3 regions of the Pseudoalteromonas sp. SG45-2 genome follow, and region 2 is predicted to be linked to each of the others. Evidence: predicted binding sites of a transcription regulator. Region 2 holds the regulator's gene; each other region holds the start of a gene.

Evidence for each region. The regulator LexA, encoded in region 2, represses DNA repair genes until DNA is damaged. The targets are predictions, from matches to a motif close to TACTGTATNNNNATACAGTA.
Region 1: dinB (DNA polymerase IV) is a predicted target of LexA. The motif match lies at 4,297-4,316, and genes of this name have one in related genera.
Region 3: ruvC (crossover junction endodeoxyribonuclease RuvC) is a predicted target of LexA. The motif match lies at 7,396-7,415, and genes of this name have one in related genera.

Annotation. Positions count from the first base shown of each region.
Region 1 is NZ_JACJEO010000031.1:7,084-17,212, reverse strand. It holds gene H5116_RS18315 (methyl-accepting chemotaxis protein) at 1-1,510, shown strand, start outside; gene H5116_RS18310 (leucyl aminopeptidase family protein) at 1,582-3,102, opposite strand; gene dinB (DNA polymerase IV) at 3,232-4,284, opposite strand; gene H5116_RS18300 (thioesterase family protein) at 5,016-5,444, shown strand; gene H5116_RS18295 (aldo/keto reductase) at 5,463-6,515, shown strand; gene H5116_RS18290 (ABC transporter substrate-binding protein) at 6,633-7,556, shown strand; gene H5116_RS18285 (fumarylacetoacetate hydrolase family protein) at 7,507-8,127, opposite strand; gene H5116_RS18280 (hybrid sensor histidine kinase/response regulator) at 8,460-10,129, opposite strand, start outside.
Region 2 is NZ_JACJEO010000021.1:74,199-84,327, forward strand. It holds gene ctaD (cytochrome c oxidase subunit I) at 1-346, opposite strand, end outside; gene coxB (cytochrome c oxidase subunit II) at 346-1,488, opposite strand; gene lexA (transcriptional repressor LexA) at 1,972-2,589, opposite strand; gene H5116_RS15535 (PaaI family thioesterase) at 2,757-3,197, shown strand; gene H5116_RS15540 (hypothetical protein) at 3,198-3,578, opposite strand; gene H5116_RS15545 (hypothetical protein) at 3,892-4,617, shown strand; gene H5116_RS15550 (chaperone modulator CbpM) at 4,680-5,000, opposite strand; gene H5116_RS15555 (DnaJ C-terminal domain-containing protein) at 5,000-5,968, opposite strand; gene H5116_RS15560 (endonuclease) at 6,201-6,854, shown strand; gene H5116_RS15565 (S41 family peptidase) at 6,955-8,562, shown strand; gene H5116_RS15570 (hypothetical protein) at 8,562-8,933, shown strand; gene hmpA (NO-inducible flavohemoprotein) at 9,005-10,129, opposite strand, start outside.
Region 3 is NZ_JACJEO010000013.1:34,541-44,669, reverse strand. It holds gene ybgF (tol-pal system protein YbgF) at 1-215, opposite strand, end outside; gene pal (peptidoglycan-associated lipoprotein Pal) at 229-771, opposite strand; gene tolB (Tol-Pal system beta propeller repeat protein TolB) at 806-2,164, opposite strand; gene tolA (cell envelope integrity protein TolA) at 2,174-3,100, opposite strand; gene tolR (protein TolR) at 3,105-3,533, opposite strand; gene tolQ (protein TolQ) at 3,520-4,224, opposite strand; gene ruvB (Holliday junction branch migration DNA helicase RuvB) at 5,188-6,195, opposite strand; gene ruvA (Holliday junction branch migration protein RuvA) at 6,203-6,820, opposite strand; gene ruvC (crossover junction endodeoxyribonuclease RuvC) at 6,823-7,347, opposite strand; gene H5116_RS10945 (ABC transporter permease) at 7,478-9,979, opposite strand; gene H5116_RS10940 (ABC transporter ATP-binding protein) at 9,969-10,129, opposite strand, start outside.

The DNA of each region.
Region 1 (10,129 bases), on a different contig from region 2:
ATACATAAAAACACAAAATGTAGTAGAAACGGCGTACAGTATAATCGAGCACTATTATGCGCTTGAACAAGATAACACTCTCACTCAACAACAAGCTCAATCACAAGCACTTAATGCAATAAAAGCACTGCGCTACGACAAAACCAATTACTTTTGGATTAACAATTACCAGCCAACAATGGTTATGCACCCTATAAAACCTGCGCTTGATGGAAAAGATTTAACTAATAACAAGGACCCTGACGGCAAAGCATTGTTTGTTGATATGGTAAATATAGTTAAACGCTCTGGCGAGGGATTTATCCCTTATAAATGGCCAAAACCAGGTAAAGATAAACCGGTTGAAAAAATCGCATTTGTTAAAGGTTTTAATCAATGGCAGTGGATTATTGGCTCGGGTGTTTACCTTGATTCAATTGACGAAGCATTTAGCGAGCAACGTAACCTTATAGTCATCAGTGCAATAATTATGATTATTGCTGTTATTTTACTTAGTTACTTTATAGGTAAGAGTATTTTAATACCAACTCGCTTAGCGGCCGATATGATGAAAGATATTTCACAAGGCGAAGGCGATTTAACTCGTAAATTAAATGAATCCGGTAATGATGAAATATCTGAACTATCACGTTCATTTAATTTATTTGCTCTAAAAATGCGCGAGTCACTTGTTCATGTAGCACAAAGTGCAAACGATGTAAGCGAACATGCGCATACAGTTGACGACTCAAGTAGAACAAGCCACTCATTTATTGAGCTTCAAAACGATAGTTCAACCCAAGTTGCAGCTGCCATGGAGCAAATGACTCACCAAATACACGATGTGAGCCGTAACGCTGAAGCAGCAGAGCAAGCAGCTAAGGATGCAGCACAAAACGCATCAACGGGTAAAAATGTGGTTGCGCAAACAATTACAGCAATAGAAACGCTCTCAAGCAACATTGAAACAGTAAGCCGTGTAACAGAAGATTTAGCCAACGAGAGCCATAATATAGGCTCTGTGCTTGATGTAATAAGAAGTATATCGGAGCAGACAAACTTACTGGCATTAAACGCTGCCATTGAGGCTGCTCGCGCAGGAGAGCATGGTCGAGGATTTGCTGTTGTTGCAGATGAAGTAAGAACACTGGCCAGTCGTACAGGGCAAAGTACTGACGAAATTCAAACCATGATCACTAAACTACAAGAAGGTGCAAAAGCAGCAGTAGAAGCAGTTAAATCAAGCCAAGCACTTTCAGTTTCTACCGTAGAGCAGGCGTCATCAGCCAATACTTCACTTAATGAAATAGAACGACTTGTTTCAATTATTACCGAAATGAACAGCCAAATAGCACGTGCCACAGAACAACAAACGCAAGCTGCCGACGAGGTTAATTTGCGTATAAATGAGCTATCTCAATCAACTGAGCAATCATTAAATAATACTAAGCAGCTTACCGATGCCAGTGATAATCTCAAACAAAGTAGCGAAGGTCTTTCGAGCGTAGTTAATCGTTTTAAATTAGATTAATCGATAGCGTTCTCATAAAATGCAAAAGCCCTGAATTAACAGGGCTTTTTTATTACATGTAAGTTTTTAGCTTACAAACAATAACGTGCAAACAAGCTCGTTACTGATGCAGCTGTTGGCTTACCATGCTGCCAATCACCGCCTTCAACACCGCTACCTGCAATATCCATATGAACATAAGGTAGAGGCTGTGCAGAGTCATTACCGTGCTTATCAAGCCCACCAACAATAGCCATAAACGCCATAGGGAACTGATGTCCACGAGCAGTAACGGCAGATGCTGCGTTATTGCTAGATAAAACATCGTCAGCTAGCGTACGTGGTTTAATAAAGTCGTAGTCTTCACGGCGTGAACGCGATACTTCAGCGCCATCGGCCCACAAATCTCCAAGGTCAGCTATTTGACGTGAAACACCAGCACTACGAGCTGGACCATTTTCAACATACGCACCGTAAGGACCCATTGCGCGAGCTGCATGACCCGTTAATGTAGCTACAGTAAATAACGTTGGATTAACCTCACCTTTAGCTAAATCTTTCATTTCGCTAAGCAGGTCGCCCATTGCTAAACGCCCTTCTGCATCGGTATTACCAATACGTACACGAACACCTTCACGGCTAGTAATAATTTCATCTGGCACAAAACAATCTGAGCCAATAGAGTTACGAACAACAGCTAAGTACGAGACCACTTTAACGCCTTTAGGCTGATAATCAGCAACGGCTTTCATAAAGCCCGCAACAGAAGCTGCGCCGCCTTTATCACGGCTCATGCCTGCCATATGGCCGCCTACTTTTAAATCTGCACCGCCTGTATCGTATACAAGGCCCTTACCTACAAACATAAGTGTGCGAGTAATTTCGCCCTCGGGTACATATTCAAGCTTAACAACACGTGGGTGATGGCGCTCAACTGCATACGATGCGCGAGCAACTGTACTTAGCATTGGGTAGTTTTTATCAATAGCTGCAATATCATCAATTACGTCAACTGCAATGTTTGAGCCTTTAAACAATTCAACGCAGTAATCAGCAAAACGTGGGGGAGCCATACGCTCAGGTTCAGTGCCACACAGGTCACGCGCTGCATATTGGCCTGCTGCAATTGCATTAACAGCTTTAATAGTTTGCTCGCTTGCGCCAACTAAACCAATCTGTGTAATTGGTTCAATGCTTTCACCGTGATATTCACGCGCTTCTAATGGCTGCCATAAGGCTTGGCAAGCGCCTAAATAAGCAACTTCTAAAGCATGCTGATAACGGCTATCGCCATTTAAATTTGGTAAAAATAATGCAGGGTTAACACTGCCCGACGCTTTTGCTTCGTTAATTGCTAATTTAGCAGCATCAAAATAACGACGCACGTCGTCGTAATCTCTATTTAACGGACCGGTTGGCGCAAGTACAACGCGCTTGTTTTCAATTACTAATAAAGTAACTTGCTTACCGATGCGAGAATCTACGTTTGCTTGAGCTAAAATAGCATCACGTAATGAGTTATTTGGTAACTGAGAAAAGTCATTACTAATAATAATAAGCGCATCATGAGATGTGCATTCAAGGCTTGCACTAACCGCTTGAGGGTATGCCATAAATAAGGTCCTGTTAGAAAACATAAGCCCCTATTATCGTCGATTTAAATATTGAAGACCAGCAAGGAGCGATGAGCTAATCACATAACCTATCAATAAATGGCAACTTGGAGTTACAGGCTTTACAGCTTAATCGAGAATACTAAGTTGGAAGTTTTGCTCTGGCTCGTTTTTAATGCCAACGCCTATGCCAAGTAATCTTACAGGCTGTTGTAGCCCACGCTGATAGGCCTTAGTAAGTAGTTGAACAAGTATCTCTGTGTTGAGCTCGTGATATACCTGATCGGCTGAGGTCACTACAAAATTTGCAAACTTCACCTTAACACTCAATTTATTAATACGGTTTTGTAACTGCTGTTTATTTAGCCTTAAAACTAATTCCTCTAACAATCTTGGCAGCTCATCTAAGCACTCTTGCAAACTTGTTTTGTTGTACTCGTAGGTATGTTCAACACTCAGCGATTTTCTTATACGATCTGTGGATACTTTACCAACATACTCACCTGCACATTTTTGATAAAGCGACACACCAAAATTACCCACATGTTGCTGCATCCAGTTAACGCCTTTTTCACGTACATCCTTGCCGGTATATAAGCCTTTTAAATTTAGCTTTTCGAGCGTTACTTTGCCCACTCCTGGAATTTTCCCAAGCGGTAATTGCGCTAAAAAGTCATCGACCTCATCAGGCAAAACGACAAATTGACCATTCGGTTTATTTTCGTCACTGGCTATTTTGGCAATAAATTTAATCGGTGCAATACCAGCTGATGCAGTGAGCCCTGTAGTATTGTAAATATCGGCTCTTATTTGCTGTGCAATAAGTGTGGCACTGCCTTTACAAGCGGTGCTGTCTGTTACATCTAGGTAGGCTTCGTCTAAAGAAAGGGGTTCAATTAAGTTTGTATAGCGGCTAAATACTTCACGTATTTGGTTTGAAGCTTCTTTGTATACAGCCATGCGCCCTGGGACAATAACTAAATCGGGGCATAATTGTTTAGCATGATAGTTCGACATAGCCGATCGCACGCCATACTCTCTAGCTATATAGTTAGCGGTTGAGAGCACGCCTCGTCGGCTATTGCCTCCAATAGCAAGCGGTACACATGCAAGTTTTGGATTATCTCGCATTTCTACTGCTGCATAAAAGCAATCCATGTCTATGTGAATAAACTTCTTCATCACCACAACAAAAACTGGTTATTTATACAGTCATTATTATAGAATCAAATGTGATAAGCAAGCCTAGGGCCTGTTTATCTTTCGAGGTTAAATTTGCAGCAGTATGTTTGGTATTTAGGCAAGGCAGAGCCTATGTAGTGTGGTTATTCCCCATAAATAGGCGATAACGTAGCACAAATGCCAAACATACGCTGCCCGAAGGGTTCTGCCTAGGGGCAATTTACTCTTTGTTGCCTACATGGATGTAGGTAAGGGGCGTGAGCAGGACGCGGAAGCTTTGCTCGGTTTTTACTTAGCCCACTAGGTCACAAACCTCGCGCCGCGATTAAATAGCCCCTAGATTGAACAAATTTTAATCCTGAAAGGTCAACAGGCCCTACTAGTTAACGATTAAAAAAAGTGTTTATTGTCCTCCGATCTCTTATAACCACGTAGCCAATACATAACCTCAAATAAAAATCCTGCCAACATTAAAATGATAGCGCCAGATTCATTCCCCATCGCGTAACAGGTAAAAGAGGCTATAAAAACCAAACAAGCTAAGGACCAATTAATTATATTCTGCATATTATTACCTTTGTGTGTGTTTTTGTGTGTCTGTGTAATTTAACTGTAGACCTAAAATTAAACAGGTACAATCATCTTATAAAAAAAACATGCCATTAATTACCTTGAGCTCGTAACACCATGTTGATAATCTAAGTACTTTAAAAATCAAGGGCCAATAAATAATGCAAACGTTTAAAGATCAGCACCCTATTCATACCGATATCACCGTAGCATGGGCTGATATGGATGCGCTACAACACGTAAATAATGTAGTGTATTTACGTTACTTTGAAATAGCCCGAATCGACTTTTTAAATAAAATAAATTTGTTCGACACAATAAGCCCAAACGGTGTGGGCCCAGTAATAAGCGAAAATAACGTTCGCTATAAACGCCCAGTAACTTTTCCCGACACACTCACTGTAGGCGTTACAATTACAGATCTTAAAACAGATCGCTTTACCATGAACTACACAGTTTACAGCCATGCACAAAAAGCAATAACGACTACGGGTGCATCTAAAGTTGTAATGTTTGATTTTACTACAGGGCAAAAAGCCCCAATCTCCGAGCCTCTTTTATCGGCTTTAATCAGCCATGCTCAAAACTAATTTAGTTAAGGAATTTTTATGCAATACAACCCACTAGGTAGCAGTGGCGTAAACGTATCTCGAGTGTGCCTAGGGAGTATGACTTGGGGTAAACAAAATACTCAAAGCGACGCTGATGAACAAATAGCCTACGCGCTAGAGCAAGGCGTAAACTTTATTGATACAGCCGAAATGTATGCTGTACCTCCTTCGCCAGAGACCTATGGTAAAACCGAGGAAATTATTGGCAATTGGCTATCGCGTAATCAGCAAAAGCGCAGCGATGTGGTACTAGCTACAAAAATTGCAGGCAATGGATTATCGTGGGTACGTGATGGCGGCAATATTACTCGCCAAACAGTAATAGAAGCCGTGGATGATTCACTTAAGCGACTTCAAACAGACTACATTGATTTATATCAACTACATTGGCCAAACCGCTCTACCCCTCACTTTGGCAGACAATGGCCCGGCACTCTTAAATTTACCGACGTAAATACACAAGAGCAGCAAGCTAGTATGCTTGATATTCTAGAAGGCCTTAATGAATGTGTTAAAGCAGGTAAAATTAAGCACTGCGGTTTATCTGACGATACGCCATGGGGTATAAGCCAGTTTTTAAGTTTGGCCAAAGAGCATAACTTACCGCGTATGGTATCTATTCAAAATGAGTTTAGCTTAGCGCACGCTAAAGACTGGCCGTATTTAATAGAACAATGTGTACACGAAGATATTGCCTACTTACCGTGGTCGCCTTTAGCAGCCGGTTTATTAACGGGAAAATACCTAAACGGTGCTCGCCCAGAAGGTTCTCGTTGGACCTTCATGCAGCGTAACGGTATTTTTAGAGATACACCCAATGCAGAGCAAGCAACTAAGCAGTATGTTGAGCTGGCTCATGCAAACAATATTACTCCAGCACAACTAGCCTTAGCATGGTGTAACCAAGTAGATGGCGTAACTTCTTCAATTATTGGGGCAACATCTATAGCTCAATTAAAGGAAGATATAGACGCATTTAGCATAACGCTAAACGACGAAATTCTTAGTGAGATTAACACCATATTTAGAAACCATCCGATGCCTTATTAAGCATGTATGAGTTAAAAGCAGCCTTGAATGAGGTTGCTTTTTAACTAAAATATTTGACCCTACTACAACCAACACTATACTTTTATTAAGTTTTCTTAATTCAACGAACACTTATCAATGCTGAAAAACGGATACTATGCATTTTGCTTATTAATTGTATTCAACGCGCACGCCGTTGAGCAAAAAGTACAACCTCTAGAAGAGATTATTTGGCTGCAAAGTTACACGCCCCCTTTTCATATAGCTAAAAGTGAAAGCGCACCACAAGGCGGTATTTGCGACAACCTAACCGAGCAACTCATTAGAACCATAACTGATGTAAAACATACTCGCTTAATTGTTCCTCAGCAGCGTATAAATAAATATTTAAATGAAGGGAAAAATGTATGTTTTCCGTGTGTTATTTATAAAAAAAATAATAACCAACAACTTAACTACTCAAATCCAACAACGGTATATCCCCCATTTTCAATTATCACGACTAAAGAGCTAAAGCCGCAATTAGAAGAAAAGCACGGCTCGCCTATTCACCTTATTAATTTATTAACCGACCCGCAATATGTATACGGGCAAGCGGCTGCACGTAAATTTACAACTAAAATTAATACAATTATTGAAAATACAAAACGAGATAAAGAGTCTTCGTTAAGTTGGAGTAGCGAAAATGAAAGTCAGGCTGTTATAGCACGCTTGAGTCACGGCTTTTTAGACTACTCAATTGATTACCCGTTTATGGCTGATTACTTTAATAAACAAGGGGAGTATACGAATATAGAAAGTGTGCCAATTGCAGAAAATGACATTCAATTTATAAGAGGAGCAATAGGCTGTGCGGCTAAAGCACCTAATAATTTTGCAGAGCAAGCCCTTAAAAAAATTAACCGCGCATTAAAAAATAATGTACTTCAATCGCCTGAGTATCAACAAAGTCAGCATAATTGGCTTAAAACCACCTTTACTGACTTTGATAAACACTACCAACAGCAAGTCATTAATTTTTACTTACTTGCCACTGATGCTCAAGCAAACACTGATCATTAGCATAAAGCGCCACTGCAAAAATACTTTTAGCTGTTACCTCACCTACGCCCGACGGTGTACCTGTCATTATTACATCACCGTCTTCTAAGCTCATAAATTCACTAATTTCTTGTAAAATTGAGTCAGGGTTGTGCAGCATAAAATGAGTATCACCTCGCTGAATCACTTCATTATTAATTTTAAGTTCAAAGGTAAAGTGCTTCATTGCATCAGTTAGCGCTACAAAATCAGTTAAAATTACAGAGCCGTCGAACGCTTTAGCGCGCTCCCATGGAAGCCCTTTATTTTTTAATTTACTTTGCACAGTACGCTTAGTTAAATCAAGGCCGAGTCCAACACCTGCAAATTTTTTATCTTTAACTACAAAACTTAGCTCGGTTTCATAATGCAGCGTATCGCCGTTGTGAGCTGCAAATAACGTATTAGTAATTGCGCTATTTGGCTTATTAAATAAAACCATTTGATCTGGCGTTTCGTTATTTAGCTCTGCAATGTGTGCGGTATAATTACGACCAACACACACTACTTTTGATGGTGTTAATTCTTCAGATACTAACTTTATTGAATGCATATAAATAATGTCTCAGTTATTGGACCTGTTGACCTTTCAGGATTAAAATTTGTTCAATCTAGGGGCTATTTAATCGCGACGCGAGATTTGTAACCTAGTGGGCTCGATAACTGCTCCTGCGTTATTCTACTGACTTACATCCCTGTAAGAATAAGTAAAAACCGAGCAACAAAGAGTAAATAGCCCCTGGACAGAACCCTTCGGGCAGCGCATATTTGGCATTTGTGCTACGTTATCGCCTATTTATGAGGAATAACCACACTACATAGACTCTGCCTTGCCTAAATACCAAATAAACTGCTGCAAATTTAACCTCGAAAGATAAACAGGCCCTAGCTAATAAGCGTTTCAAGTAAGCTCAAATTAATAGGTTTAAGTAAAACTCGGTCAATATTTAAATCTTTTATTTCTCTTGGATCTGGCTCTGCGCCACTTACAATCACTAAACGTAATTCAGAGTATCGTTCATTAATTTGCTGGCCTAAGTCAACGCCACGACCATCAGGTAAATGCATATCTAACAATACCTTATTAAATTGCTGGTCGTGATTAAGTATTTGCAAACATTGTGCGCAGCTAGACGCAATGACGGTTTCAACGCCTAAACTTTCTAAAAGTAGTTGCGTAATTTGCGCTGCATCATGATCGTCTTCCACAAGTAAAAAGCGCTGCTTTTTCTCGGTTAAGCCATTACTACAATTTATATCTTTAGCTTGCGGTGCATGCTCTGGCGCTACCAAGTAATCTTGCAAACATTGATATAAAGCCGCGCTATCAACAGGCTTTGGTATTACATCGTTAAAACCAAGTGCAGCAAGCTCCTCATGTATGCCTTTCATAGTAGCTGCAGTGAGCGCAATTATTGGGCCTTTGTAGCCCATTTTTCTAAGCTCTATGGTAGCTTCCTTGCCGCCCATTACAGGCATATGAATATCAATAAAAATAATATCGTAAGGCGCTTTATACGCATCTGCTATGCGTACTTTTTCAAGTGCTTGCTGGCCATGTTCGGCATAATCTACGCGCGCACCACAGGTACTGATCATATGACCAACTAACATGCGTAAATCACGTAAATCATCAACCACTAATACTCGCCCATGCACTTTGCATGGAGCCGATTTACTTTGTAATTGTGGGGCACTACTAAAATTAAGTACTTGTCGTTCTACTTCGCTAATATCACCTGGATATACCGAAATCGTAAATGTAGAACCTTTGCCTATTTCAGAGTGCAAACTAATAGCACCGTGCATACGCGCTAACAATTCAGCACATATTGCCAAACCTAAGCCTGCGCCACCTACAGAGCGTGATTCTACATCTGCTATTTGTTCAAATGGCTTAAATATAAGTTCTTGTTTTTCAGGGGCAATGCCCATACCTGAATCTTTAATGCTAAAAAATAGCATTTCGCGATCATCAACCCATTGCATCCACGCATTAACAACAATTTCGCCTTTATCGGTAAATTTAACCGCATTGTTTATTAGATTTATTAAAATTTGACGAACTCTTGTTGCATCCAGTCGTGCAACCAAAGGTAATGGCTGATGTGATTCAAAGCGCAGCGTAAGGCCCTTATCAAGCACCGATACGCGCATTAGCGTGTATACATCGGCAAGCATGCTATCAAGGTTAACTTCGCTTAGGGTCAGCTCCAGTTTATCGGCTGCTATTTTAGATAAGTCGAGCACGTCGTTTAACAAGCTCAATAAGTGTTTACCGTTTCGATAAATAACACCCAATTCATTTTCAGCTTGCTGACTAAAATCGCTCTGCATTAACAGTTCGGTGTAGCCTAAAATAGACGATAGAGGAGTACGTAACTCATGGCTCAAATGAGCTAAAAATCGATCTTTTGAACGGTTTTCGGCTTCAGCTTTTAAGCGCTCTACTCTCTCGCCTTCAACATCTTTACGTGCCAAAGCATAACGAATAGCTCGCGCAAAGCGGCTCGAACTCATTTCTGTTTTAATTAAGTAATCTACTGCACCGGCAT
Region 2 (10,129 bases):
TTCTTGGCAACGCCATATCTGGCGCGCCAATCATGAGTGGTATCATCCAGTTAGCAAGGCCTGTAAAGGCGGGCATAACCGCACCAAACACCATAATTAAACCATGCACTGTGGTCATTTGATTAAAAAAGTGAGGGTCGACCAACTGTAAACCTGGTTGAAATAATTCAGCTCTGATCACCATAGCCATTGCGCCACCAATTAAGAACATGGTCAGCGAAAAAATTAAATATAAACTACCTATATCTTTATGATTAGTTGTGTAAAGCCAGCGTTTAAAACCTTTAGCTGGGTGATGAGCATGATGAGCTTCATTGGCGTTAGGTTGTTCTACTATGCTACTCATTAGTTCGCCTCCACTTTGGCATCAAGTGCCGTCTGTATTTGACTCGGTTGAATAACATCACCCGTATCATTACCCCACGCATTACGTTTATAAGTAATAACCGCAGCTAATTGCTTTATAGATAACTGCTTGGCAAAAGCTTGCATTGCCGTACCGGGTCGTCCATGGATAACTACATCAATGTGATCTTTTATATCGCCAAGCACTATCGGGCTGCCTTTAAGTGCAGGAAATACGCCCGGTAACCCCATGCCAGTAGGTTGATGACATGCAGCACAATTAGCCATATATACTTGTTCGCCTAAAGTCATTAATTCTTCTTTTGGGAGGGTTTTATCAAGTAATGCGGCATCTGCTAATGCTGCTTTTTGTTTAGCCTGCTTTGCATCTGTAAGCCATGTTTTAAAATCAGCCTCAGATTTAGCGACCACCACAACGGGCATAAAGCCATGGTCTTTACCACACAACTCAGCACATTGGCCTCGGTAAGTACCTTCTTCGTTTATGTTCGTCCATGTTTCGTTTATAAAGCCGGGGTTCGCATCTTTTTTAACTGCAAAATCAGGTACCCACCAAGAGTGAATAACATCGTCAGAAGTCATTAAAAATCGTACTTTTTGATTTATTGGCAGTACAAGAGGCTTATCAACCTCAAGTAAGTAGTTAGGATTTTTATCTGCAAGATTCGCGATTTCATCTTGCGGGGTAGATAAAATAGAGTAGAACTCTACATCTTCGCCCATATATTCATAATGCCATTTCCATTGCGAACCCGTAATTTTAATAGTGAGATCAGCTTTGCTGGCATCTTCCATTGCAATTAGGGTTTTAGTGGCTGGTACTGCCATAGCAATTAAAATAACAAACGGAATTGCAGTCCAAAGTATTTCTACTTTAGTGCTTTCGTGAAATTGGGCCGGTACAGCCCCTTTAGATTTACGGTGATGAATAAGTGCCCAAAACATAATTGCGAACACTATCACCCCAATCACACAACATATTATAAATATGGTCATGTGCAGCTGATATACATTATTGCTTATATCGGTTACGCCTTTGCGCATATTGTATTGGCTGTTAGCCAAAACTGGGTGCGAAAAAACACATAATATAAGCCACAAGGTAGAGGTCAGTTTACCCATGTGACGGCTCCTTTGATGCTATTGCGAATGCAAAGCGAAGAGGCATACGGCTTAAACGCCAATTCGTTATTTTTATTTTTTTAGCCAATCTTATTTAATATTGATTGGTTTTGCTGCGCCAACAACGAGTTTGTGTATATTGTGTGTTCTCAAAACTAAAAAGCTGTGAGTTATTATTAGCTCAGCACATTAACAATTAGCTAAAAAACGAACAACAAGCAAGTTTTAGTATAAAAAACAATCAGGTGATATTGAATAATTAATAAAAATCAGTAATCAACTGGGCAACAGGAAGTTCAAAATATGAGCAAAACAAAGGGGTTTAACGCATTCGGAGGGGGGAAATATAAGTGCAAAAAAGTTTACAGCTTAAATAGTCAGTGGGCTGTTTACGCCCTATTTTTTAGTACAAATTTTAAAACAAAAATGCGTACTAATTAGTACGCATTTATAAAACTGCTTGTTTAAAAGCTATTTTTAAAGTCACATCCAATCAGCGTTTCTTATAACGCCAACGGCTAAGCCTTCAATATTAAAAGACTCATTCTCAAGATCTACTTCAATAGAGTCAAAATCGTCGTTTTCAGCATGAAGTAATACTTTACGACCCGCTTTCTCAAGACGTTTTACAGTTACGTCTTCGTCTAGGCGGGCAACAACAACTTGTCCGTTTTCAGCGGTTTGAGTACGATGTACAGCAAGTAAATCACCATCCATAATACCAATATCTTTCATGCTCATACCGTTAACGCGTAGTAAAAAATCTGCAGCCGGTTTAAACATTAATGGATCGATTTTGCAGTGACTTTCAACGTGCTCTTGCGCCAAAATAGGTGAACCAGCAGCAACACGCCCTATAAGCGGTAAACCTAATTGTTCTGGCTCTTCTTCTTCAATTAATTGAATACCACGGCTTGCACCTGGTTTCATTTTAATTGCGCCTTTTTTAGCAAGTGCTTTTAAATGTTCTTCAGCAGCATTGGCACTTTTAAAACCTAATGTTTGCGCTATTTCAGCACGTGTAGGAGGCATACCAGTGTCTTTAATAAAAACTTTAATTAGTTCGAGTATTTGAGCTTGGCGGTTCGTTAATGGTCGCATACAACTGGTTTTCCATACAGTACATTTAACTGTGAGTATATACAGTTAAATAAAAATCGCAAATTTAAATTAAGCCTTAAAATAGCTAAAGTAATTTCACTTGTGTACATTTCAAGGATATAACTAAAGCTAAGTTTATAAATGATTAAAAATGCAAAGGAGACATTATGAGTATTTGGTACCAGCCCATCACCTTAGAGCTGTGCAAGCAGTTAGAACAAGGCATTAATGGCCAAGGAACATTAATGAAAACTATGGGGATAGAAGTCACAGAAATTGGCGATGATTATTTGGTTGCCACAATGCCGGCAATTCCTGAGCATCATAACCCAATGGGCATGGTTCACGGCGGTGCTAACGTTGTACTTGCCGAAACAGTTGCCAGCTATGCCGCTAACTTTGTTGTCGATTTTACTAAATTTTACTGTGTAGGGCAGGAAATTAGCGCAAGTCATTTAAAAGCATCTCGCAACGGCACTTTAACAGCAACGGCTAGAGCGTTTCATATTGGCAAACGTAGTTCAGTATGGGAAATAAAAATTACAAATAGCCGCAATGATCTGTGCTGCGTATCAAAAATGACCGCAGCAGTCGTAGAGCGAAGATAGTTACTTTTCGATTGGGTAAATGGTAATTTCCATACCCGCACCAATCGCAGATATACGCAATAATGTATCTGCATCTAAGGCTTGATTAAAGCACTTAGGAGAAGTCCCTGATTCAAAACCAATATCAAACGTTCTACGTGAACAGCTTAACCATTGCTTTAGCGCATTACGCGAACACGATTCAATAAGCTCACATATATGGTTTATGGCTTTATCAGGTGTGCTCACCTCACCTGTAGCTTCAATACGCGCTAGTTGACGGTATTCGTCTTTGTCATAATGTAAAATCGTCGCGACTTTTTTCAAGTCCGCCACTAGCAAACTAATATCTTGCTTTGATTCAAGCTCAAGATCTACATTTAAAAATTGAATTTCCGACATCGTTTCGTATTTATCCTCTAATAATTTCATTGCAAACTTTAACGTAGTTTTACCGTTATACCAAATCAACTATGCTCTATTAACCACTTTATATGGATATTTCGCAGCTTTTAAGTATTTTTTAGCATTTAAAGCTAGCTGGATATCAAATATTCAGCTCAATTAAACAGATAAGTCATGTTAGGAATTTAAGTGTAATCTTTTTTATTTTTAAATGATTACAGTAAGCTATAGTTTAAACTGCGACAAAATGTCGCAGTAACTTATCCTATTAATGTAATAAACTAGCTTCTAAAAATAATAAGACTAAAACATGAATAAAAAAATATTTAAACATGCTCGCAAGTTACATAAATGGTTAGGATATTTATTAGCACTACAAATTTTAGCATGGTTACTAGGTGGTTTAATTATGAGTGCAATCCCTCTTGATAAAGTTCATGGGGAGCATCTTGCAACACGTACTCTTAATAACCCATTTACGCAGGCTGATTATGTTGCCTCCCTTGACGATATTGCCTCTCAGGTGTTTAATCCAACACAAATAATTTTTGAGAACTTCTTAACTACACCACTTATTACTGTCTTTAGTAATAACGAGCAGCAAAGCTTCAATGGAATAACAGGCCGACCATTTGAACCGCCAACTAAAATACAAATTACCGCAAATGCTAAAGCACACTTACTTATTGACGCTCAAGTAACAAGCGCTGTACTACTAAAGCAAGGTATGCGAGAAGTTGGATATAAAACCAATGTTTGGCAGGTACAATTTGACGACACATTTAACACAACACTGTACTTGTCAGAAAATAACGGCAAAGTTGTTACCGTTCGCAGCACGCTATGGCGAATATTCGACTTTTTTTGGATGTTACATATTATGGATTACGATGAGCGAGAGAATTTTAATAATCCACTGCTTATTAGCTTTTCAGCAACCAGTGTACTTTTTTGTTTAAGTGGAATATTACTACTTATACAAAATATACGACTAAAACGATTTATCCGAATTAAAAATAAGAATAAATCAAAATAGTCATATTGGTTTTTGAGAGCTAGCGCCCACTTATCAAAGAGTAAATAAGCCTAGGGCTTATTTTATTCCAAGTGCTTAAATCGACTCAAATGTCGCTTTAACATTTCGTTTTCGAAAATCAACTCATCACGCTCATCCAGCAATTGTAAAACTAAAGCTATTGCCGACCAATCTAACGAAAAGTCATGTTGGATACGGGCCGCTTTTTTAACTAAGGTCACTGCAGATACCGTAAATTGCCACTGCGTAACATGATCCCCCTCAATTGGAACCGCAATATTGTGCTCAACTAGTTCATACAAAATTGCTTCGCTAATATCACTGCTCAAACATAGCTCTTTGCTAGTAAGTAAATCGTCTTTTTGTGTCACGATAATTTGCATTATGGTTTGCTCCAGTTATTACGGGGATCAAAGTGAGCTTTTTTGGCTAATTCTTCCCACAGTTTTTTACTGGTATCATCAACAGATGTTGGATTAACAATTTTAAGCACAGCAAATAAATCACCTTTGGCTTTTTTACTCATTAATCCCTTACCTTTAATACGCAAGCGTTGACCAGACTGACTATTAGAAGGAATAGTTAATTGGATATTACCTGTCAACGTAGGTAAATTTAGCTTTGTACCAAGAGCCGCTTCCCATGGTGCAAGAGGGACAACTATATTTAGGTTATGACCCTCAACATCAAATAATGGGTGAGGCACTAAACTAATTTGTAAATACAAGTCGCCATTTTGCCCATTCGCTGACCCTAACCCGCCTTGCCCTTTTAGTCGAATTCGCTCGCCATTTACTGAGCTTGCAGGAATTTTCACTTTAAGTGATTTTTTAATTTCAGTGACACGGCCACTGCTGTCTCGCTGCGGTAACATAAACTCAACAGGCTTAACGGTATCAACTAAAGTCTCTTCAAGAAAAATTGGGAACTCTATTTCCACATCTTGTCCTTTTTGCGCGCGAGCGGCGTTACTTCTGCTCTGCCCGGAACGATCGAATCCACCAGCTCCGCCAAACATTGCATTAATAAAGTCAGAAAACTCTTGGTCGGTTTGAGGATCGCTTTGCTGATAATTACTTTGCGAAGAGGCATTGTTACCACCATAATGGCCTTGCTGTTGACGAGCACGATTTTGTTGGTGACGACGTAACTCGTCGTATTTTACCCGTTCTTCTTTGTTATGGATGACTTCGTAAGCTTCTGCTATTTCTTTAAACTTATCTTCTGCTTGAGGCTCTTTGCTTACATCTGGGTGATATTTTCTGGCTAACTTTTTATAAGCAACTTTAACCGCTTTATCATCTGCATCAGGCGATATTCCAAGCACTGCATAATAATCAACAAATTTCATTTGCAATCCAAATCCTCATATTGAGTAAGCTTTAAGCATACTCCTTAACGGGTAACCTTGTGTGGTTAAAATACGATAAATATTGAGAAATAAATGAATAGTGAAAGTAACTTTGAGTAAAAAAATTAATCAGGCACTTTTTATTAATATAAGCGTAGGCCTTAAGTTAACTTTATCTTTTATCTTCAGGGCTTTAAACTGCCTATTCCTGTAGTTCACATTTGTGATGGATATGACTCGATTTATTCTGGCCTTATTGGCTTGTTGTGTGTGCGTTTCGGTATCAGCCGAACAATTTACCCGTTTTTCAACGGCTAAAAGACATTTAATTAAAACCCTACCTGACAACGCCAAAAGCATTTACTGCGGTTGCGACATTAAAAAAGAAGGCAAAAAACTCGTTCCTGACCCGTCTAACTGTGGTTACATTCCTCGAAATACCCTTACCCGCTCAGGTAAAGTAAATGTGCGAGCACTACGCATTGAGTGGGAGCACATTGTTCCGGCGTGGGAATTTGGTCACCAGCTACAATGCTGGCAAGATGGCGGGCGTAAAAACTGCCGTAAAGTAAGTGCTAAATTTAGAAAAATGGAAGCTGATATAAATAACTTAGCGCCAGCTATTGGCGAAATTAATGCCGATCGCTCTAATTATCGTTTTGGTATGCTTAGCGAAAACGCCACACAATATGGTCGTTGCGAAGTAAAAGTAAACTTTAAGCAACGTGTAGTTGAACCGCCTGTTTATGCACGAAAACGTATAGCTGACACCTACGCTTACATGCAAAAAACATACGGTTTAAAAATCTCTGATAAACAGCAAAAGTTATTTAATGCATGGCAAAAGCAAGCATTCGCAGATACAAGTAGTGCGAGCAAGCTCTAAGCTTTAACACTCATTTACATAAATCAAAGTTATAAATGTTGAATAAACGAGCGAGTGTTGTAATATTTTAAACAACTTATTTACAAAAAAGCCCTTAACTATGTTTAAAAATAATAAAACCTCGCTTGCCATTTTCACTGCATTTGCGGGCTTTGCTTTGACCGGTTGTGGCGGCGGCGGTAGCGGTATCGACTCAGCCCCTGTAGTTACAACACCTGTTAGTAGCAGTCCAACATGGACTGCGGGTGTATTTGAACCCTCTAACGATTTAAAAAACTTTTGCGAAACCCCGCGTACGGGTAACGATCCCTTTAATAACAACGAGCCTTACCCAGATCAAGCCGGTTCTGCCCTTTACGAAAAACTCTGGCTTCGCTCTTGGAGCGACGAAACCTACCTTTGGTATGATGAGATTGCCGATAACGATCCTGAAAGCTTTGCCACAGTAGCCGATTATTTTGCCCAATTAAAAACAGAGCAGCTTACCGACTCAGGGGCAAAAAAAGATAACTTTCATTTTTCAGAACCTACTGAAGATTACTTTCAAGAAGCGCAATCGGGCGTTACTTCTGGTTACGGTATAAATTGGGCGTTTATTGGCGATACAGCCGACCGTATTTTACGCGTCGCTTATCTTGAAGATGATTCACCTGCAAGCCAAATAGGCTTTCAACGTGGTGATACTGTACTTTCAGTTGACGGTGTTAGCATTAATACCAATACACAGTCGGGTGTAGATACGCTTAACGAAGGTTTATTTAGTCCTACTAACGGCGACTCACATACTATTGTTGTACGCAGTAACGATGGCGCCGAAAAAACATTTAATGTAACCGCTGGCAATATTGAACAAACACCGGTTCAAAATGTTAAAACGATTACAACCGCAAATGGTTCAAGCGTGGGTTACATGCAATTTAATAGTCATATAAGCATTGCCCAAGAAGGGCTTATTGATGCAGTAAATAAGTTTAAAACCGATGGTATTGATGAGCTTGTAATCGACTTTAGATATAACGGTGGTGGTTTATTAGCACTGTCGGCACAATTGGCTTATATGGTTGCCGGTAATGCCAACGTTAACAACCGCTTTTATTATCAAACTCAACAAAACGATAAACAACCCGTTGATTCGCCTTTTCCATTTATTGATGAAGAAATAGATTACTCTACTTTTTTTAGCACAGGTGAAAACCTACCTGATTTAAACTTATCGAAGGTTTATGTATTAAGCACATCAGGCACCTGTTCGGCATCAGAAGCTTTTATTAATGGTTTAAAAGGTATAGACGCAGAAGTTATTTTAATTGGCGATACAACCTGCGGTAAGCCCTATGGCTTTACCCCAACTCATAACTGCGCAACAACCTATTACACTATTCAATTTAGTGGGGTAAATAGCAAAGGATTTGGCGAATACGCTGCGGGTTTTACACCAACCCCTACGCCACAATTTGATGCTGATGTTCAAGGTTGTGAAATTGAGGACGACTTTGATCATCAGTTAGGCGACAGTGACGAGGCCGTTTTAGCCACCGCATTGTTTCATGTTGAAAATGGCAATTGCCCAATTAGAACGGCTGCTGCAAAAGCAGAGCCAGCTAATTTTTCAAGCTCTCGTGAATCTCTCATTCCTTTAAATATGCCTGAGCAATTTACCCAGCGTAATATGGACTTAACTTGGCCAACACTGAGTGAGGAAAGGTAATGGATAAATTATTACTCCCATTAGCTACCTTATTCGCTTTAGGTGGATGCCAAAGTGTAAATAGTGATCCCGCTAAACCCGCTATATTAACGAGCGTTAATCCTAGCGTTATTGCAACACTACAACAGGCAATTCAACAAGCTAAGGGAGGCGCATTAGTAACACTTTCCGATTCCGTATTTACTAAACGTAGCGAACTGCTAATTGATCATGCAATGAGTAAAGGGTCTGATGGCAGAGTAATTATGGGCGCGCATAATATAAAATCTGAGAAGTTTATTTTGCAACTACGTAATAACCAATGCGAGCTTTACTATCCTAAAAAAGAGCTTACTACAGTACTTGAAGGTGTGACCTGTAAAGAGTTATAAAGCACTTTATTAGCGTTTATAAAAAGGCGCGCAGCACATCGCTGTACGCCTTTTTCTATTTTAAAGCGTTATTACAAGTCTTCATGCGGACCAAACACTTCATAATGAATCTGCTCGTTTTTAACACCTAGTTCAAGTAACTGCTTTTTTATAAATGCCATAAAACCGGCAGGACCACATAAGTAAAAGTCGCCATTACTCAATGGTAGCTGTGCTTGTACTGCATTTAGGTTCATTAACCCAGTAAAGTCAGCGCCCTCTGTCGCTTGGTTAAACCACGTTATTGTTTTCAAGTGGTTATTCTGCGCTGTTAGATCATATAAATATTTTGAAAACGAATGTTGCTGAGTATTTTCGCAAGCATGTAAATACATAATCTCTTGATTAGAATTGTCACTTAATAACGTTTCAAGCATAGCCAGCATTGGCGTTTGCCCAACACCTGCTGAAATGAGAACCACTGGACTTGTGTTATTGCGTAAAAAGAAGTCTCCTGCCGGCGGGTATAACTCAACAATAGTGCCTTGCTCTAATGAGTGTAAATAATTAGACACCATGCCAGGCTTTGGCTGTAGCTCTTTTTTAACACTAATACGGTAGTTTTTAGCGTTACTTTTTTGTGAAATAGAATACTGGCGAATTTCTTCATATTCAGCGCCCTCTGGCTTAACTTTAATACCTAAATACTGCCCTGGTTTATGTGTAATAACAGCTTCGCCATCAACTGGCGTAAGTGTAAAACTCGTTACTAGTTCTGATTCGGCCTGTTTGTTGGTTATTTCAAATTGCCGAGTTCCCGCCCAACCACCGTGTTTATTTTTACTGTGCTCATACAAAGCAGCTTCTTCGGTTATACAAATATCAGCAAGTACGCCGTAAGCTTCGCGCCAAGCGTATTCAACATCGGGAGTAAATTGCTCAGGAAGAAGTTCTTTAAGCGTACCAATTAAGTGTGCACCTACAATAGGGTAATGCTCAGGTAAAATATTCAAGCTTGTATGCTTATGATTAATACGTGTTAGCGCTTCTTTTAATACGGCTAAATTATCAATATTTTGTGCATACGCAGCCAATGCATTAAAAAGTGCAAATTGCTGACGACCTGTATCTTGGTTCGCCATATTAAAAATATTTTTAAGCTCAGGATTATGACTAAATAAACGCTTATAAAAATGATCGGTAACAACCGTACCCGC
Region 3 (10,129 bases), on a different contig from region 2:
CCGCGAATTTGACTTACTTCGTCTTGTAACAAGTTAAGTTGTTGCTGTAACTCTACTTGTAAAAAGTTACGCGACTGCATCATATTCTCAAGCGACGCTAATCGCTTCTCAATACTTGATTGTGAACTTGCAGCTTCTGAAACAGGAGCGGGAGCAGCCATTAACTGGGTGCTCCCGCTCAATATCATGGCTGCCAAAATAATTTTCGGCTTCATAATATCTCTTATCTTAGTAAACTAGTACCGCACGGCGGTTTTTAGCGAAAGCTGATTCAGTGCGAGATTTAACCATTGGCTTCTCTTCACCGTAGCTTACCACTGACATTTGGCTAGCTGAAACACCTAAGCTTAATAGGTATTTTTCAACTGCTTGGCCACGGTGCTCACCTAGTGCAATGTTGTACTCTGGAGTACCGCGCTCATCTGCGTGGCCTTCAATTAGTACTTTAACTGATGGGTTTTGAACTAAAAACTCAGCATGTGCACGAAGTAAATCAGCGTACTTACCTTCAACAGTCGCTTTATCAAAGTCAAAGTAAATTACTTGCTCTTGACGTAGTGCTTCGTACTTTTGACGAAGTTGCTCTTCTGCTTGTTGCTCAGGAGAGATTGTAGCTACTTCAACTGTATCAGTGTTAGTTGATTGCTCAACAACGCCTTGATTTGATTGGTTTGCAGCACCTTCATCAATATCAGAAGATGAGCTACAAGCTGCTAATGTCATTACTGGCACAGCAATTAGCAGGCCTTTAAGTATTTTGTTAAGTTGCATTGAGTAGATTCCTATTTTGAGTAAACCAGTAATATTACTGTAAGTATGGCGACCAAGCTGGTGCCTTTACTTGTCCGTCTAGCACAGGTAACCGTGCTTTAAAGCGGCCGTCCATCGATACTAGCGCAAGTACCTGTTTATTATTATGGAGCGTGCTGTATATAATCATCGAACCATTTGGCGCTATGCTCGGTGATTCATCTAGGCGTGTTCTCGTTAATACTTGAAACGCACCTGTAGCCAGCTCTTTCTTAGCAAGATGGTACTGCCCGTTGGTACGGTTAACCATCACTAATTCTTTTCCATCTGGTGTTATAGAACCAGCAAGGTTCATATCACCATCAAAGGTGAGTCGTTGTGACCTACCTGTTTTTAAATTTAACTTATAAATCTGAGCATTACCACCCCTTTCAGATGTAAACACAATATCTTGGCCATTAGGGTACCAAGATGGCTCAGTATCTATGCTACGATGATTTGTTAAGCGTGTTTCTTTACGTGTAGCAAGGTCAAGCATGTAAACTTCTGTCGCACCCGTCTTATCCTTAGAAAGCACTAATAATAGCTTTTTACCATCTGGCGAAAACTGCGGTGCACCATTAATACCACGGTAGCTTGCTACTATTTCACGCTTACCTGTGTATATATCTTGAATGTAAATTTGGCTTTGACGGTTTTCAAACGTTACATACGCTAGTTTAGTACCATTTGGTGACCATGCTGGCGACATTAATGGTTCTTTTGAACGAAGTAATACCTGTTCGTTAAAACCATCGTAATCAGCAACGACTAGTTGATAAGGTTTAGGCTCGTTATCACGTACTATTACATATGCAATTTTAGTTAAAAACGCGCCCTTTTCACCCGTTAGCTTTTCATAAATAACATCACTAATGCGGTGTGAATAACGACGAAAACCACTCTCGCCAATAACACTTTCACGCGCTTCTAAAATATGATCTTGGCTTTTAACTAACTTACCGTTACTCATCATTTGCGTATTGCCACCGGTAATTTGGCCGCGAATCACATCAACTAACTCATAGCGAACTAAATAACGCCCATCAGTTTGTTGTTCAACCTCACCAACAAGAACAGCTTCAACACCTTTATTAACCCAAGACGCATAATCAATTTCGCCATCTTTACTTGGCTGTTGCGGCATTTGCGCCACATCAACAGGTTTAAACTTACCACTGCGCATTAAATCGGCAGCAATAACACCACTTAGCTTTTCAGGAATTGGACCAACACCTTGGTATTTAAAAGGTACAATGGCAATAGGCCTTGCACCGTCTACACCTTCTGTTATTACAATTTCAAGCGCTGCATTAGCAACACCCGTAAACCCAAACAGTAAAACTAAACAGGCTATTTTTATTTTGTTGAACATATCATTCCTTTAAAATTCTGGCTTGATTGTTAAATTAATATTCTTAAGTTTTTCGAATACGTCTTTATCTTTAGATACCGGTAATGTGTCAGCCATTCGCACAGCTCTTAATGCAGCTTCACATACTAACTTGTCGCCACCTAATGATTTAACTTGCGTTACTAAACCATTAAAGCCCAAACGAATATTAACTCGGCACTGTTGGTTTTTCATTTTTTCATCAATCAGTAAGTTTTGCTGAATACGCGCCATAATTAATGCACGGTACTTATCAACTTCGCTCACCACTTGTTGCTGACGTATTTTACTACGGGCAGCCTGCTCTTTGGCAAGTTGCTCTTGTAACATTTGCTCTTGCATTGCTTGCTGGCGTTTACGTTCGGCCTCAGCAGCACGCTCTTTTGCTTCCTCTTCACGCTTTTTGCGCTCAGCTTCTGCTTTTTTAAGCGCTTCTTCTTCAGCGTTGCGTTTGTCAGCTGCTACTTTTGCTGCGTTTTCAGCTTCTTGCTTTTGATTTTCGGCTTGCTTAGCTTTAGCACGCTCTTTTTGCTCAATGGCACGTGCTTTTTTAGCTTCTGCCTCGGCTTGCGCTTTTTCTTTCTCTTTAGCTTTACGCTCTTGTTCTAGCTTTTTAATATTACGTGCTTCTGATTCGCGTTGCTTGCGTGCATTGGCCGCTCTGCGTTCTAAATCACGGATACGTTTATCTTCAGCACTTTTTTTATCTTTTTCTTTCTTTTGAAGTTCAGCAATTTTTTGCTCAACTTGTTTTTGATCAACTGTAACGGCTGATACCGCTTTATCTGGCGTAGGTATAGCCGAATTAAGCGTTACTTCCATTACTTTAGGTGTTGGCGGATGAATATTTGCAGAAGCATACAAAAATCCACCAATCCCTAAATGAAGTACTATTGATTTTACTACTGAACTATTCATACAGCTACTTCCCCTCAAAGGATTCAGTCATTAATCCTACTGATGGTACGCCTGCATTTTTCAAAAAATCCATTAGTAATAATACTTCTTGATACGACACCTTACCCGAGCCTTTAATCATTACCGGCACGTCAGGGTTTTTCATTAGCTGTAATTTTATAACCGCAGCCACATCAAGTGCTTCCATAGGCTCTTCTGGATCAGTACCTACACTCACGTAATATTTACCTTGTGCATCTATTGAGGCAATAATAGGCGGAGTATCTTTAGTATCAACTAAATCAGACTCTTCCATTTTAGGTAAATCAACTTTTACACCATGCGTAATAAGCGGTGCTGTAGCCATAAATATTATAAGTAGTACCAACATTACATCAATGTAAGGTACTACATTAATCTCTGCGACCGGACGGCGCTTTTTACGCTGATACATTCGCTTGTGCCTCTATTTGTGTAGCTGCTTGACGGTGTAAAATATTAGCAAACTCTTCCATAAAGTTAATATAGTGAGACTCAAGCTTTTCAACACTGTTTGAAAAACGGTTATAAGCAATAACAGCAGGGATCGCCGCAAATAAACCCATAGCAGTCGCAATAAGTGCCTCTGCAATACCTGGTGCTACCATTTGTAATGTAGCTTGCTTAACTTCACCTAGTGCAATAAAGGCATTCATTATACCCCACACTGTACCGAACAAACCGATGTACGGACTTATAGAACCTACTGTTGCTAAAAACGATAGACTAGATTCCATTTTCTCAATTTCACGAGAAAGCGCAACGCGCATAGAACGGTGCGTCCCTTCCATAACAATACTCGCACTTTGAAATGTATTCTTTTTATGACGAGCAAACTCTTTAAAGCCCGAAGTAAACAAAGCTTCAATGCCTTGAGACTGACCGCTGCGTGACGATATCTCGTTATATAATTTGCTTAAATCGATACCCGACCAAAACTTTTGCTCAAATTTCTTAGCATTTATTAGCGCATCCGATATTGCTTTTTTACGTTGAAATATAATTGTCCACGACATTACAGACATGGCAACTAGCCCTAACATTACTAATTGAACAAGCAAACTTGCTTCTAAAATTAGATCTAAAAAATTAAGCCCTGATCCCACGTTAAACTCCTAAATAATTTCAAAATACGGCAAATTGGTTAATTTGTGTAAATATGACCGCTTACACGGCCAAAAGTTGCATCTAGTGTATCTAGTCCATTTCAAGCTGACAACGGTATTGCTATGAATAGGCAACAAAAAACGTTAAAAAACAGCTTTAGTTTGCATTTCCCTTTGCCTCAGTATTTTATTTAAACTTTTAAACAAACTCGCTAACTATAAATATGCGTAAATATATACATGAAACGTCATAAAATGCGCCGTTTATTCAAAATAAGAGCATAAACACTCAAAACCTATAAGCCTCACCTGCACGTAATAGTAAAACTAATACCGAGATATAACGAAATAAATTACTTAAGTTATAAATTTCATAAACTTATAAATTTAACGATTAATTAACGCACAAGATTCAAACAACAATAAAATTCACTAAATTAGTTTTTCTAATCTGAAAATACAAATTTTCTAGTTTGAACAAAAAAGTAAACTTACGTATTATTCCCCCATACCGAGCTAGCGCACTGAATGAGATAGTTTCATTAAGCCAAGTTCTTAGTAATAGGATATTTTATCGTATTACATTGTTTTACTCTTTCTGGATAAAACCAAATTTAGTAAAACGTAGTTCCCCTAGATTACTTCCTTCAACTTGTTGTTTGCCCGCATTTTTTGCGGGCTTTTTTTTGCCTGCAATTTAGCGCGCTACATATTTTATTTATAAACTAATAATTGCCCTACCTAATTTACAATAAGTAATTCGCTTACTAGTTTGAATGGTACGCAGGATAGCCTCGCGAGTCTTAACGCCCTGTGAATTAACAGTTAACTATAAAGCGTATTTGTATTTTGAAATAACATTTGCAACAGTGTGTTGAGGTTTTGGGTATAATAATTTGAAACAAAGGGATACTGAAACAATTACCTGCTGCGCAATAAACCACAGCAAGTAAAGTATATAGGCTAGTCTTTTTTAGGAAGTAAACCAAAGTGATGGTATGCACTGTCAGACACTATGCGCCCACGTGGTGTACGTTGAATAAATCCTTGCTGGATTAAAAATGGCTCTATTACATCTTCTATTGTTTCGCGCTCTTCGCCAATAGCAGCCGCTACATTGTCGAGCCCGACAGGGCCGCCCATAAATTTTTCGATTATGGCGAGTAAATATTTGCGGTCCATATAATCAAAACCACTTTTATCTACGTCAATCATATCAAGGGCTTGCTTAGCTACATCGGCGTTTACTGTACCGTCAGATTTTACTTGAGTGTAATCGCGTACACGGCGTAATAAGCGGTTTGCAATACGTGGTGTGCCGCGTGAGCGCTGGGCAATTTCGGTAGCGCCATCGTCACACATTTCTAAACCAAGATAATGTGCAGAGCGCCCTACTATGTGCGACAAATCTTCTACAGAATAAAACTCTAATCGCTGCACAATTCCAAAACGGTCACGCAGTGGCGATGTAAGCGAGCCTGCTCGTGTGGTTGCACCAATGAGTGTAAATGCAGGTAAGTCTAATTTAATAGAACGCGCAGCTGGGCCTTCACCAATCATTATATCAAGCTGGTAGTCTTCCATTGCGGGATACAGTATCTCTTCAACTTGCGGGCTTAGCCTGTGTATTTCATCGATAAACAGTACGTCGCCCTCTTCTAAATTAGTAAGTAGAGCAGCTAAATCGCCTGCTTTTTCAAGTACAGGGCCTGATGTTGTTTTAATACTTACGTGTAATTCATTGGCTACAATATTTGCAAGCGTGGTTTTACCAAGCCCAGGTGGGCCAAATATTAATAAATGATCGAGCGCTTCACCACGAGTTCGCGCAGCTTCAATAAAAATTTCCATTTGCTGCTTAACATGAGGCTGGCCTCTGTAGTCGGCTAAAAGTTTTGGTCTTATTGCACGATCTATAGAGTCTTCATTTGTTTTTTCAGTCGCATCAATTAAGCGATCCGCTTCAATCATGGGTTACTCACAACATAGATTTTAAAGATTCTCTAATAAGAACCTCAGTAGACATATCGGGTTTACTTATCGATTTTACTGCTTTTTGAGCTTGTGGCAATTTATAACCTAATGCAAGCAGTGCCGATACGGCATCATCCGCTGCATTATTAGCAATTGTCGCATCGCTCATTGGCTCTATTACTGCGCTGTCACTAAATGGCGTAAATAAATCATTACCCCAATCTTTTAGCCTGTCTTTCATTTCAAGTACTAAACGCTCGGCTGTTTTTTTACCTACACCGGGTAATTTAACAAGCGATGTTGAGTCTTCGTTATTTACACAACTTACAAATTGTTTTGCCGACATGCCCGATAAAATAGCTAAGCCAAGTTTTGGCCCTACGCCATTTGCTTTTAATAGCTCTCTAAACAAAGCACGTTCAACTTTATTATTAAAACCAAATAATAGTTGAGCATCTTCACGCACTACAAAGTGAGTGTAAACAATCGCATTTTCACCAATTTTTGGTAAATCGTAAAAACAGGTCATTGGCATTTGTACTTCGTAACCTACACCACTTACTTCGAGTAATATTTCTGGTGGCTGTTTTTCGACTAAAATACCATTTAAGCGGCCTATCATAATTATTTCCTTAAACGTCCTCTAACGGTTTTGCTTGCGCTGCCCGCTAGTTTAATTAAATTTTGTTCTGAGTGAGCGTGGCAAATGGCAATAGCGAGTGCATCAGCTGCATCGGCTTGTGGCGTACCAGGTAGTTTTAAAATATTTTTTACCATGTGTTGCACTTGAGTTTTATCAGCGCCACCGTTACCTACTACTGCTTGCTTAATTTGCCTAGCTGAATATTCAAATACGGGCAAGTCGGCCATTGCAGCACCTACAATAGCAGCGCCTCTAGCTTGGCCAAGTTTTAAAGCTGAATCGGGGTTGTGCGCCATAAATACTTTTTCAATGGCAAAGGTTTCTGGCGAAAACTGCTCAATAAGCTGTGTAATGCCTTGGTAGATCATTTTAAGCCTAACCGGAAAAGGATGATCGGCTAACTTAATACAGCCACTGCCTAAGTATGTAAATTTAGAACCTTGATGGGCAACAACACCATATCCGGTCAAACGTGAACCAGGATCGATCCCTAAAATGATGGCCAAACAGCGCTCCATTGTTATTATTTTTAAATTACGCTAATAATGCCAGAGTACTGTATAAATTACCAGTACAAAGAAAAACAAAAATGCCCACGTACTAGGTGGGCATTTACAGGAACATGTTAGTTTAAGCTTACCCTAGGGCACGCACTAATCCTTGGGTGTTTTGTTTAAGTGTTCGGGCAATCATTAAATAACCTAAACCTGCCACAAATACGCCGCCAGCTACCGGACCAATAATCCATATATGTGGGTGTAACTTACCTGCTAAATCAAACATTTGTTGCTGCACAATCAAAAGCGCTATATCACTAAAAAATGCAGCCACTAAACCAGCTAAACCGCCGAGTAATAAAAACTCATACAGGGTCGCGTTTTTAATTAATCGGCTTTTAGCGCCAAGCGTTCGCAGTATTACAATTTCTTGCATACGCTCACCTAAACTAGCTTGCACTTGCGATATAAGTACAAGCGCGCCACACAGCACAACAATTGCAAGTACAAAGCCAATGGCGAGCGATACTTGCGAAATAGTAGTTTGTATTTGCTTAACAAAGTTATCAATATCAATGGCTGTAATAGTAGGGTAAGTACGTAATAACTGGCTAAAGTCACGTTTTTGATCTGGATTTATACGTACCGACGAAATATATGTTGCGGGAAAATCTGCAAGTACATCAGGGCTTAAAATAATAAAAAAGTTAGGTTTAAGCGTGGCCCAATTTACTTTGCGCACACTGGTGATTTTAGCGTCGAACGACTGCGAACCAATTAAAAATGTAAGCGTATCGCCTATCTCAACATCTAAACGCTCAAGCATCGACTCCTCTACTGAAGCCTCAGCCATCGCATTGTCACCAAACCACGAGCCTTGTGTTACTTCATTTTGGTCAGGCACATCTTTAAGCCATGTAAGATTTAGCTCACGACCAATACCTGCACGTGCTTCTTCGTCTTTTTTTTCGTTGTCTTGCAGCGATACAGAACGTGCTACCAACTCGCCGTTTACCGCATTTACGCGCCCACGAATAGTTGGATAAAACTCTGATACCTGAATATCTTTTTGAGCTAAATATTCATTAATTGGCTCAAGCTCATTTTGCGTAATATTAACCAAAAACGCATTAGGCGCGTCGCTTGGAAGTTGCGACTGCCAATCAGATATCATGTCGTTTTTAAGTACCACTAAAAACAGCAGTAATTTAATCGCTAACGAAAAACTAATTAACTGTACCGCGTTCACATTTGCACGCTTTTGGATAGATGCAATTGCAAGCGACCAACTATTACCTGGCTTTAATCCTAGCTTTCGACCACCACCAAATATTAATTTAGATACTAAAAACAGCACACCAATTAGCGCAAGTGTTGATATAAACAAAATAAGCGTTATTTTTATGTTGTTACTAAATAACCACATTAATAAAAACACGGTTAACGCACTCATACCTAAATGCACACGACTTACTGCCAACTTGTCGCCTAAGTTACGGCGCAGAACTCTAAGCGGTGGAATATCAAATAAATCAAATAATGGTTTAATAGAAAACATAACGGCACAAATTACGCCAGTGCTTATAGCCACCAGCCAAGGTTTAAAGCCACCTAAAGGCAGCTCTGTGCCCATACTTTTTGATAAGTAACTTGTTGCTATTTCTTGCAAGCCATAACCAATTAACAGCCCAATATTTACCGCCATTGCACATACAAGCAATAAATGAAGCATGTATATTTTGCGGATCATTGAGCGGCTACCGCCGAGCGTTTTCATCATCGCTACTGGGTCGTATTGGCGTTCACAATAACGTTTTGCTGAAACAGCTATAGCCACTGCAGCCAAAATAATGCCTAGTAAACCAGCAAGTAATAAAAAGCTCTCAGCGCGGTTTAAGCTGTTTGAAATGGGTGATTGGCGGTCTTTAACGCCATACCACTGTTGGTTTTCTTTCATTTGTGGTTTAAGCCACTCGTAAAAGCTATTTATGTCGGCCTCACTACCTGCATAAAGCTGGCGGTAATAAACACGACTACCCGGCTGCACAACTTCGGTTTTTGCCACATCGTCAATATTAATAAGCACACGACGGCTACTCGAAAATACATTAAATGGCGCGTCTGGCTCTTCTACAATAACTTTTGAAACATTAAATAATGCCGCGCCAAGCTCTACTTGCGCGCCTATATCAATATTTAAACTGTAAAATACCGACTCACTTAGCCACACATTACCCGGCGTTGGCCCGCTATTAGCAACCTTAGTTTCACCGGTTAGGGTATCTTTAACTTTTAACTGCCCTTTTAGCGGGTACGCATTAGATGCCGCTTTTACTGAGCTAAACTGCATCTCATCATCGGCAAACAACATAGTGTCGAAATACACCATTTGCGCCGTTTTTAAATTTTGGCTCTGTGCTTGAGTAATAAAAGCGGTGTCCAGAACATGGTCGCTTGCAAGTACACGGTCTGCTGCAATAAAAGCACTGCTTTTTTGCGCAATACTTTGCCCTATTCGCTCAGTAACCATAGACAATGTAAGCACGGTTAACACAGCAAGAGCGATAGCTGCGCTTATAACCGTGAGCTCACCACGGCGAAATTCTCGTAAAAATAATTTAAGCGCTAACTTAACCCACATTAGCAACGTCCTCTACTTGGCTTTTTACCAGTAAACCCGCTTCTATTTGAATAATGTGCTCACATTTTTGTGCAAGCCCTTCATCGTGAGTTACCAAAATAAGCGTGGTGCCGTGCTGAGTATTTAAATCAAATAATAAGGATTCAATCA